Linked DNA regions of Aliidongia dinghuensis. The protein of the gene in region 2 interacts with the protein of the main gene of each other region in a pairwise test. Links are inferred from orthologs where the notes say so. Each region holds a gene or a part of one and is shown on either strand. Other genes may lie near its edges.

Evidence for each region. Proteins that work in one complex are often made in the same cells at the same time.
Region 1: the proteins of IEY58_RS01775 (region 2) and ftsA interact in binary tests that used the Escherichia coli proteins (3 or more experiments, as listed by UniProt). The link is inferred for Aliidongia dinghuensis from one-to-one orthologs.

What each region holds. Positions count from the first base shown.
Region 1 is NZ_BMJQ01000005.1:314,627-317,626, reverse strand. It holds ftsA (cell division protein FtsA), read left to right. Parts: upstream 1-873; coding sequence 874-2,127; downstream 2,128-3,000. Other genes in the region: ftsZ (cell division protein FtsZ), read left to right, coding at 2,297-3,000; IEY58_RS11980 (cell division protein FtsQ/DivIB), read left to right, coding at 11-877; IEY58_RS11985 (D-alanine--D-alanine ligase), read left to right, coding at 1-23. UniProt on the Escherichia coli protein: Essential cell division protein that assists in the assembly of the Z ring. May serve as the principal membrane anchor for the Z ring.
Region 2 is NZ_BMJQ01000001.1:360,708-366,415, forward strand. The notes cover bases 1,605-4,535. They hold IEY58_RS01775 (rod shape-determining protein), read left to right. Parts: upstream 1,605-2,516; coding sequence 2,517-3,554; downstream 3,555-4,535. Other genes in these bases: IEY58_RS01770 (S53 family peptidase), read right to left, coding at 1,605-2,043; mreC (rod shape-determining protein MreC), read left to right, coding at 3,780-4,535. Outside these bases: ilvC (ketol-acid reductoisomerase), read left to right, coding at 1-351; more of IEY58_RS01770, read right to left, coding at 484-1,604; more of mreC, read left to right, coding at 4,536-4,703; rod shape-determining protein MreD, read left to right, coding at 4,700-5,209; mrdA (penicillin-binding protein 2), read left to right, coding at 5,206-5,708. UniProt on the Escherichia coli protein: Forms membrane-associated dynamic filaments that are essential for cell shape determination. Acts by regulating cell wall synthesis and cell elongation, and thus cell shape.

The sequences.
Region 1 (3,000 bases), on a different replicon or contig from region 2:
AGTCTGCGACATGCGACGCGTGAAACCAGCCGCCAAGAATCTCGAGGGCGCGAAGCGCCTGCTGCTGAAGCGCCGGATCGCGCGCTGGCTGCCGCGGCGGCCGACGCGGGTCGCGGGCGCCGTCCTGGGCCTGGCCGTGCTCGTCTTCGGCGGCCTCGGCGCCGCCGATCAGCTCGATCATGGCAACCGGCTCTCGAACGCGCTCCTGGCGACGACGGCCGCGGCCGGCTTCACGGTGCAGACGCTCGACGTCGAGGGCCGGCAGATGACGACGCCGGCCGAGATCCTGGCCGCGGTCAATGCCCGCCCCGGCGGGCCGATCTTCGGCGTCAGCCCCGCCGCCGCGAAGCTGCAGCTCGAAGCGCTGCCGTGGGTGCGCACCGCCGCGGTCGAGCGGCAGCTGCCCGGCCGCATCTACATCAAGCTGGTCGAGCGCAAGCCGCTCGCCCTTTGGCAGCGTCACGGCAAAATGGTGCTGATCGACCAGGACGGCGTCGTGGTCGCGACCGAGCATCTGGAGCGCTATTCCAACCTGCTGCTGGTCGTCGGCGACGACGCGCCCAAGCACGCGCAGAGCCTGATCCAGGTGCTGGGCACCCAGCCGGACCTGATGAAGAAGGTGCAGGCAGCGGTCTGGATCAACGACCGGCGCTGGAACCTGAAGCTCGACAGCGGCATCGACGTCGAGCTGCCCGAGGACGGCGTCGCCGGCGCCTGGACCCATCTGGCCGCGATCGATCGCGACCACGGCCTGCTCGCGCGCGACATCGAGCGCGTCGACCTGCGCCTGGCGGACCGGGTCGTCGTCAAGGTGAACCAGGAGCCGACGAAGACGACCCCGACGAAACCCGCCAAGACCGCCCCGAAGAAGACATGAGCAAGGCCGCATCCCGTCCGCGCGGCACGCTGATCGCCGCCGTCGACATCGGCACTACCAAAGTGTGCAGCTTCATCGCGCGCCGCGAGACCGGCGGCCCGCGCGTGCTCGGCATCGGCCATCAGGTGTCGCGCGGCGTGCGCGCCGGGCAGATCGTCGACCTCGATGCCGCGGCGACCTCGATGCTGAACGCGGTCCATGCCGCCGAGCAGATGGCGGGCGAGACCATCACCCAGGTCATCGTCAACCTGTCCGGCGGCTTCCCCGCCTCGCGCATCGTGCCGATCGAGATCTCGATCGGCGGGCGCGAGATCGGCGATGCCGACATGAAGCGCGTCCTGAACCAGGGCCATGCCTATCGCGAGCCGACCGACCGGCAGATCATCCATTCGATCCCGGTGGGATTCTCGATCGACGGCAGCCGTGGCATCCGCGACCCGCGCGGCATGATGGGCGACCGCCTGGGCGTCAACATGCATGTCGTCTCGGCGGGCTCCGCTGCCGTGCGCAACATGATGGCCGCGGTCGGCCGCTGCCACCTGGAAGTGGCGGGCATGGTCGTCTCGCCCTATGCCGCGGGCTTGGCCGCCCTCGTCGACGACGAGATGGAACTGGGCGTCACCGTCATCGACATGGGCGGCGGCACGACCTCGATCGCGGTCTTCTACGACGGCTCGATCGTCTATGCCGACACGGTGCCGGTCGGCGGCGTGCACGTGACGAACGACATCGCGCGCGGGCTCTCGACCCCGATCTCCCATGCCGAGCGCATGAAGACGCTCTACGGCAGCGCCATCCCGTCGCCCGCCGACGAGCGCGAGACGATCAGCGTGCCGGTGGTGGGCGAGGAGGAGGATGGGCACACCAACCACGTGCCGAAGTCGCACCTGATCGCGATCATCACGCCCCGGCTCGAAGAGACGTTCGAGCTCGTGCGCAACCGGCTCGAGACCTCGGGCTTCGACAAGCTCGCCGGCCGCCAGGTCGTGCTGACCGGCGGCGCCGCGCAACTTCCCGGCACGCGCGAGCTCGCCGGCATGATTCTCGACAAACAGGTGCGAGTCGGCAAGCCGACGCGAATTTCCGGCCTCGCCGAGTCGACCGGCGGACCGGCCTTCGCGACCACCGCGGGACTGCTGCATTTCGCCGCGTCCGAGCGCGCAGAGACGCGCGGACGCGACCCCAATGCGCCCGATCAGCCCAAGGGTGTGCTCGGCCGTATCGGCGGCTGGCTGAAGGAGAATTTGTAGTATGCCGGCGCCAATTTCACTACCGCCTATTGATCTGACCAACCGATTCGATCAGAATCGCGGCACTGGCGAAGGGCCGGTCAGATTGAGACTTCGCTATCGAATCGCCCTTGTTGCTTGCTTCTCGTAACCAAAGCCCGACGGCCCGTGCCCTGACCCGGAGGAACCGATGACCATCAACCTCAGCATTCCCAAGGAATTCAGCGACCTGACCCCTCGCATCATGGTGGTCGGCGTCGGCGGCGCCGGCGGCAATGCGGTGAACAACATGGTCCGCGCCAACCTGGTCGGCTGCGAGTTCATCGCCTGCAACACCGACGCGCAGGCGCTGCAGCATTCGCTGGCCGACCGCAAGGTGCAGCTGGGTCAGTCGGTGACGCGCGGCCTCGGCGCCGGCGCCCGGCCGGACGTCGGCCGCCAGGCCGCCGAAGAGGCGACCGAGGAGATCTTGGGCCACCTCAATGGCTCGAACATGGTGTTCATCACCGCCGGCATGGGCGGCGGCACGGGCACGGGCGCTGCCCCGGTCATCGCCAAGATGGCGCGCGAGAACGGCATCCTGACGGTCGGCGTCGTCACCAAGCCGTTCCAGTTCGAGGGCACGAACCGCATGCGGCTCGCCGAGGCGGGCATCGAAGAACTGCAGAAATTCGTCGACACGCTGCTCATCATCCCGAACCAGAACCTGTTCCGCGTCGCGAACGAACGCACGACCTTCGCCGAGGCCTTCAAGATGGCCGACGACGTGCTCTATGCCGGCGTGCGCGGCGTTACCGACCTCATGGTCATGCCGGGCCTCATCAACCTCGACTTCGCCGACATCCGCGCCGTCATGAGCGAGATGGGCAAGGCGATGATGGGCACGGGCGAGGC
Region 2 (5,708 bases):
GCCTATTTCGAGTGCCTGCATGAGGTGAAGCTGATCGTCGACCTCATCTATGAGGGCGGCATGGCGAACATGCGCTACTCGATCTCGAACACGGCCGAGTACGGCGACTATACCCGCGGTCCCCGCATCGTCACGGCCGAGACCAAGGCCGAGATGAAGCGCGTGCTCGACGACATCCAGTCCGGCCGCTTCGCCCGCGACTGGGTACTCGAGAACAAGGCCGGCCAGGCGAGCTTCAAGGCCATGCGCCGCCGCGCCGCCGAGCACCCGATCGAGCAGGTCGGCGAGAAGCTGCGCGCCATGATGCCGTGGATCGCCAAGAACCGGCTGGTGGACAAGACGAAGAACTGAGGCAATCGGTACAGCGGCGGCGCCCTCACCCGCCTCGCGATGCTCGGCACCCTCTCCCGCTTGTGCGGGAGAGGGTTTTCTTTTCTCCCTCGCCCCGCATGGCGGGGAGAGGGTCGGGGTGAGGGGTGCCCCTCAGCTATTCGTTTTCGTAAACCGCTCGAACAGCGCCTGTCCCTTGGGCACGCCCAGGCCGGTGCAGGGGTTCCAGCCGGGGCCGGCGACATAGCCGAGTTCGGTGCCCTTGGGCTTGTTGTCGCCCTCGGTGATCGGGCGCAGCAGGCCGGGCTCGGCATAGAGCGTCGGCAGGAAGAATCCCAACGGCGCGGGCGCCCGTTCGTTGATGAGGGCCGCGAGACCGGCCCAGAGCGGAGCCACGGCGCTGGTGCCGCCGATCGTCTTTGTGACGCCGTTCAGCACGATCACATAGCCGCTCGGCTGGGCCGCGTCGCCCGCGACGTCGGGCACGCCACGTCCGGGCTGGCGGGTCTGCATCTGGACCGGCGGGTTGGCCGCCTGCTGGAAGTCCGGCACCGGATAGAGCGTGCTGATGCCGCCGCCGGTCCCCTCGCCGTTGCCCGTGTCGCTCCACACCGTCTCGGCCGTGATGCGGGCGCCGTCGGTCGTGATCGCCGTGCCGCCGCAGCCGATCGCCCAGGGGCTCGACGCCGGGTATTGCACGTGGAGCGCGCCGTCGGTCTTGCCGTTGGTCGCGAGATTGTCGCCGGCCGCGACGAACACCGAGACGCGGAGCTTGGCCGCATCTTCCAGCGCTGAATCCATAGCTTGGCGCGCCGCCGCCGACCAGGCAGTCTCGTTGACGCCCCAGCTGATCGACAGCGCCCCCGGCGCGTGCGCCGGGTCGTGGATCGCCGCGCTCACCGCATCGACGAAGCCCGCGAAGCTGGCGGGCGCGAAATAGACCGCGAGCCTGGCGCCGGGCGCCACGCCGCCCGCCACCTGCAGGTCGAGCGCCACCTCCTCGTCGGCCGCCGTCGAATGGCCGGGTGCATTCGTAGCACCGTCGATCGGTACCGCGACAATCTCGGGCAGGGGCAGGTCCATGGCCGCGAAGGCGGCCGCATTGTCGGCGTCGAGATAGCCGCCGCCCAGCTCGATGATGGCGATGCATTGCCCGGCCCCGGTGACGCCGGTCGGGAAATCGTAGAACGCACCGATCCGGTTCGGCCGATAGCCGGCACCGGCGGCGACGTCGTCCATGCGGAGCGCCTTGGCGAAGGCGGCCGGACGGTCGTCGAGGCCCAGCACCGCCTCGACGATCGGCAGCAGGTCGGCCGGCAGGCGCAGCATGCCGCTGCGGCCGCGGAACTGCCGCTCGCCCTGGCGGTAGAGGCTGAGCTTGGTGCCGAACGCGGCCTCGCAGGCGGCGACGGTGCCCGCGAGCTTGACGAGGCGCCGCGCCGGCTCGACCGATGCCACGGTGAGGCTGTGGTCGGCGGCGAACTGCCGGACCCGGGCGATATCATCTCGGTGGCGCGCGTGCCGGCGGGCGGCGAGGGCGGCGCGTGGGTCCTGGGCCCCTGCGACGCTTTCGGCCTCACCGGGTTGCGGCTTCAGGTAGAGGCTGAGTTCGAGCCGCTCGTCGGCCGGCGCGTCGCCGGTCCGTGTCGCATCCTCGGGCGGGGGCAGGAGACTGTCGGGAAAATCCGCAAGATGCCGCTCGGCCATCATCATCGTGCCCGTTGTCGTCGGAGGAGACTCCGGATTGTAGCCTATTCGCCGGGGCGGCGGGGGGATCGCAATCTCAGGCATAGGCCGCGCACCGACAGTCCTGCCCGGCGCACGGCAGCCCCGCCGCAACCGCGGGATTTGCCGCAAATCCGCCTCATGAATCCATTTGCGACTCCAAACGTGACTCGCTAGACCTACTGCCGGTGTCGGGCGCGTGTCGCGCGCGGCTTGCCTTAGAGCCCGTGCCGGACGGCGATCGTCCGGCGGATTTGCGTCCCGATGTCCATGATCATTCGTTCCGCGTTCACCCGTCTCGCCCCGTCGACCGCCCGCCCGCCGGGCGCGCCGGGTCCAGGGCCGGCCGGCGGCGTCCGCGGACTGCAGCCCTAGACCCGCCCCGCATCCGACCCGGGCCTGTCCGGCGGGCGCCGGGCGTTTCGGAAATTTCGTTCCTTCGCACCATCGAGCAAAGACACATGTTTGGATCACTACTGGGCTGGATGTCCGCCGATATGGCGATCGATCTCGGCACGGCGAATACCCTGGTCTATGTGAAGGGCCGGGGCATCGTGCTGAACGAGCCGTCCGTCGTCGCCATCCTGAGCGTCAAGGGCAAGAAGCAGGTCCTCGCCGTCGGCGATGAAGCGAAGCTGATGCTCGGACGGACGCCCGGCAACATCCAGGCGATCCGCCCTTTGCGCGACGGCGTCATCGCCGATTTCGAAGTCGCGGAAGAGATGATCAAGCATTTCATCCGCAAGGTGCACAACCGGCGCAGCTTCGCTTCGCCCGAGATCATCGTCTGCGTGCCCTCGGGCTCGACCGCGGTTGAACGCCGCGCCATCCAGGAATCGGCGGAGAGCGCCGGTGCGCGCAAGGTGTACCTGATCGAGGAGCCGATGGCGGCCGCGATCGGCGCCGGCCTGCCGGTGACCGAGCCGTCGGGCTCGATGGTCGTCGACATCGGCGGCGGCACGACCGAGGTGGCGGTGCTGTCCTTGGCCGGCATCGTCTATTCGCGCTCGGTGCGCGTCGGCGGCGACAAGCTCGACGAGGCCATTATCGCCTACATGCGCCGCAACCATAACCTCCTGGTCGGCGAAGGCTCGGCCGAGCGGATCAAGAAGGAGATCGGCTCCGCCTGCATGCCCGAGGACGGCGAGGGCCGGGTCATGGAGATCCGCGGCCGCGACCTGATGAACGGCGTGCCCAAGGAACTGGTGATCAGCGAGCGGCAGATCGCGGAAAGCCTGGCCGAGCCGGTCGGCGCGATCGTCGAGGCGGTCAAGGTGGCGCTCGAGCACACGGCGCCGGAACTGGCGGCCGACATCGTCGACAAGGGCATCGTCTTGACCGGCGGCGGCGCGCTCCTGGCCAATCTCGACTACATCCTGCGCCATGCGACCGGCCTGCCGGTCTCGATCGCCGACGATCCCTTGACCTGCGTCGCCATGGGGACGGGCCGCGCGCTCGAAGACAAGGCGCTCCGGAACGTCCTCATCAGCATGTATTGATCGGGTCACCGTCCGGCGTCGGGTTTGCCAAGCCATGAGTCGCATTCGAAACGATTTGTGTCATCTATCGGTCAAATTTGAAGCATTTGCGACCTCGGATGGTCTGAACTCTGATTTCCGTAATCGATTGTTTGCCCTTTCGTGTGATATGACGACAATCAACGAGGCGGGGGCGGCACATTTGATGGTTGTGTCGAGGTCCTCCATCCGTCGTGGGGAACGTTCGTGAAATCGCGCTCGGCACCTGTTTCGCAGATTGTCGGACCGCTGAAATCGGCGGCGCAGCGTTTCGCCTATTCGGCACTTGTGCTGCTTTCGGTTGCGATCATGATCGTCGGGCGCGCCGACCAGGCGTTGATCGAGCGGATCCGGACGCAGGTCAACGACGTCATGGCGCCGGTGCTGGAGGCGATGACCCAGCCCGTCACCGCCGTGAGCGATACGGTGGCGCATTTCCATGCCCTGGCCGAGCTCTATCGCGAGAACGAGCGCCTGCGTGCCGAGAACGCGGCGCTGCTGCAGTGGCAGCAAGTGGCTCACCGGCTCGACAATGAGAACGCGGGTCTGCGCAGCCTGCTCAATTATCAGCCGGACGGCTCCACCTGGTTCATCACCGCCCGCGTCATCGGCACCTCGGGCGGCGCGTTCTCGCGCAACCTGCTGGTCAACCGCGGCACGCTCGACAGCGTTGCCAAGGGCCAGGCGGCCGCGGGCGGCACCGGCCTCATCGGCCGTGTCACCGAGGTCGGCGAGCGCGCGGCCCGCGTGCTGATGATCACGGACCTGAACTCGCGGATCCCGGTCGTCGTCGGCGGCAGCGACGAGCATGCGATCCTGGCCGGCGACAATACCGACCGGCCGCAATTGGCCTATCTGGGCGCTCACGCCAAGATCAATGTCGGCGACCGGGTGGTGACGTCGGGCGATGGGGGCGTGTTCCCGCCGGGCATGCCGATCGGCACGGTCGCCGCCGTCGAGGGCGGCAACATCCGGGTCGAGCCGTTCGCGGATCTGAGCCGCGTCGAATATCTGCGTATCGTCGATTTCGGCCTGTCGGGCGTGCTGCCGCCCGACGCGGTGCCGCAGCCAAAGGCGCCGAAGCGGCCGAAGGGCGATGCGGGGAAGGGCGAGGCCGGTCCCACGCCATGAAGGCCAAGCCGGTCGAGACGGTCGACGGCATCGGCCAGAGGCTGGTGCCGACCGCCTTCACGCTGGTGCTCGCCATCCTGTCCGTGATACCCGTCGACATTCCGGGCTATGCCCAGGTGACGCCCGACTACGTACTGATGTCGATCTATTACTGGACGATCTATCGACCGGACCATCTGCCTTACCTGGTGGTGTTCCTGGTCGGGTTGCTGATCGATCTCTTGACCTTCGGGCCGCCGGGGGTGACGCCGTTCGCGCTTCTGACCGTGCGCGCGATCGTGCTGACCCAGCGCAAATTCTTCGTCGGCAAGAACTTCCCGATCCTGTGGTGGGGCTTCGTGCTGGCGACCGTCGCCGTCACCCTGCTGCGCTGGGGCATGGGCGCGCTCTATAGCGGGCACCTGCCCGATCCGCGCAGCTTCGCGTTCCAGGCGGTGCTGACCGCGGCGTTCTATCCGATGCTGTCCTGGGTCTTCTCGCGCGTGCAGCGGGTGATGTCGTCGTGAAGCCGCGCCCGCTCGCCCAGGACAAGAGCCGTTACAAGGTCCTGACCCGCCGCACGCTGATGCTGGGCGGCATTCAGCTGGGCCTCGTGGGGGCGCTCACCGCCCGCATGTATTACCTGCAGGTGCTGCAGGCCGACAAATACAAGGTGCTGGCCGAGGAGAACCGGATCAATCTCCGGCTGCTGGCGCCGCAGCGCGGGCGCATCCTCGACCGGTTCGGCGTGCCGCTCGCGGTCAACCAGCAGAGCTACCGGGTCGTCCTCGTCGCCGAGCAGGCGGGCGACATCGACAGTACGTTGAACGCGATCGGCACCCTCATCCCGCTCGGCGACAACGAGCGCCATCGGGTGCTGCGCGAGATCAAGAGCAAGCACTCCTTCGTGCCGATCGTCGTGCGCGAGAATCTCTCGTGGGAGGAGGTCGCCCGCATCGAGGTCAATGTCCCGGAACTGCCCGGCGTGCAGATCGAGGTCGGGCGCAACCGCTACTATCCGTTCGC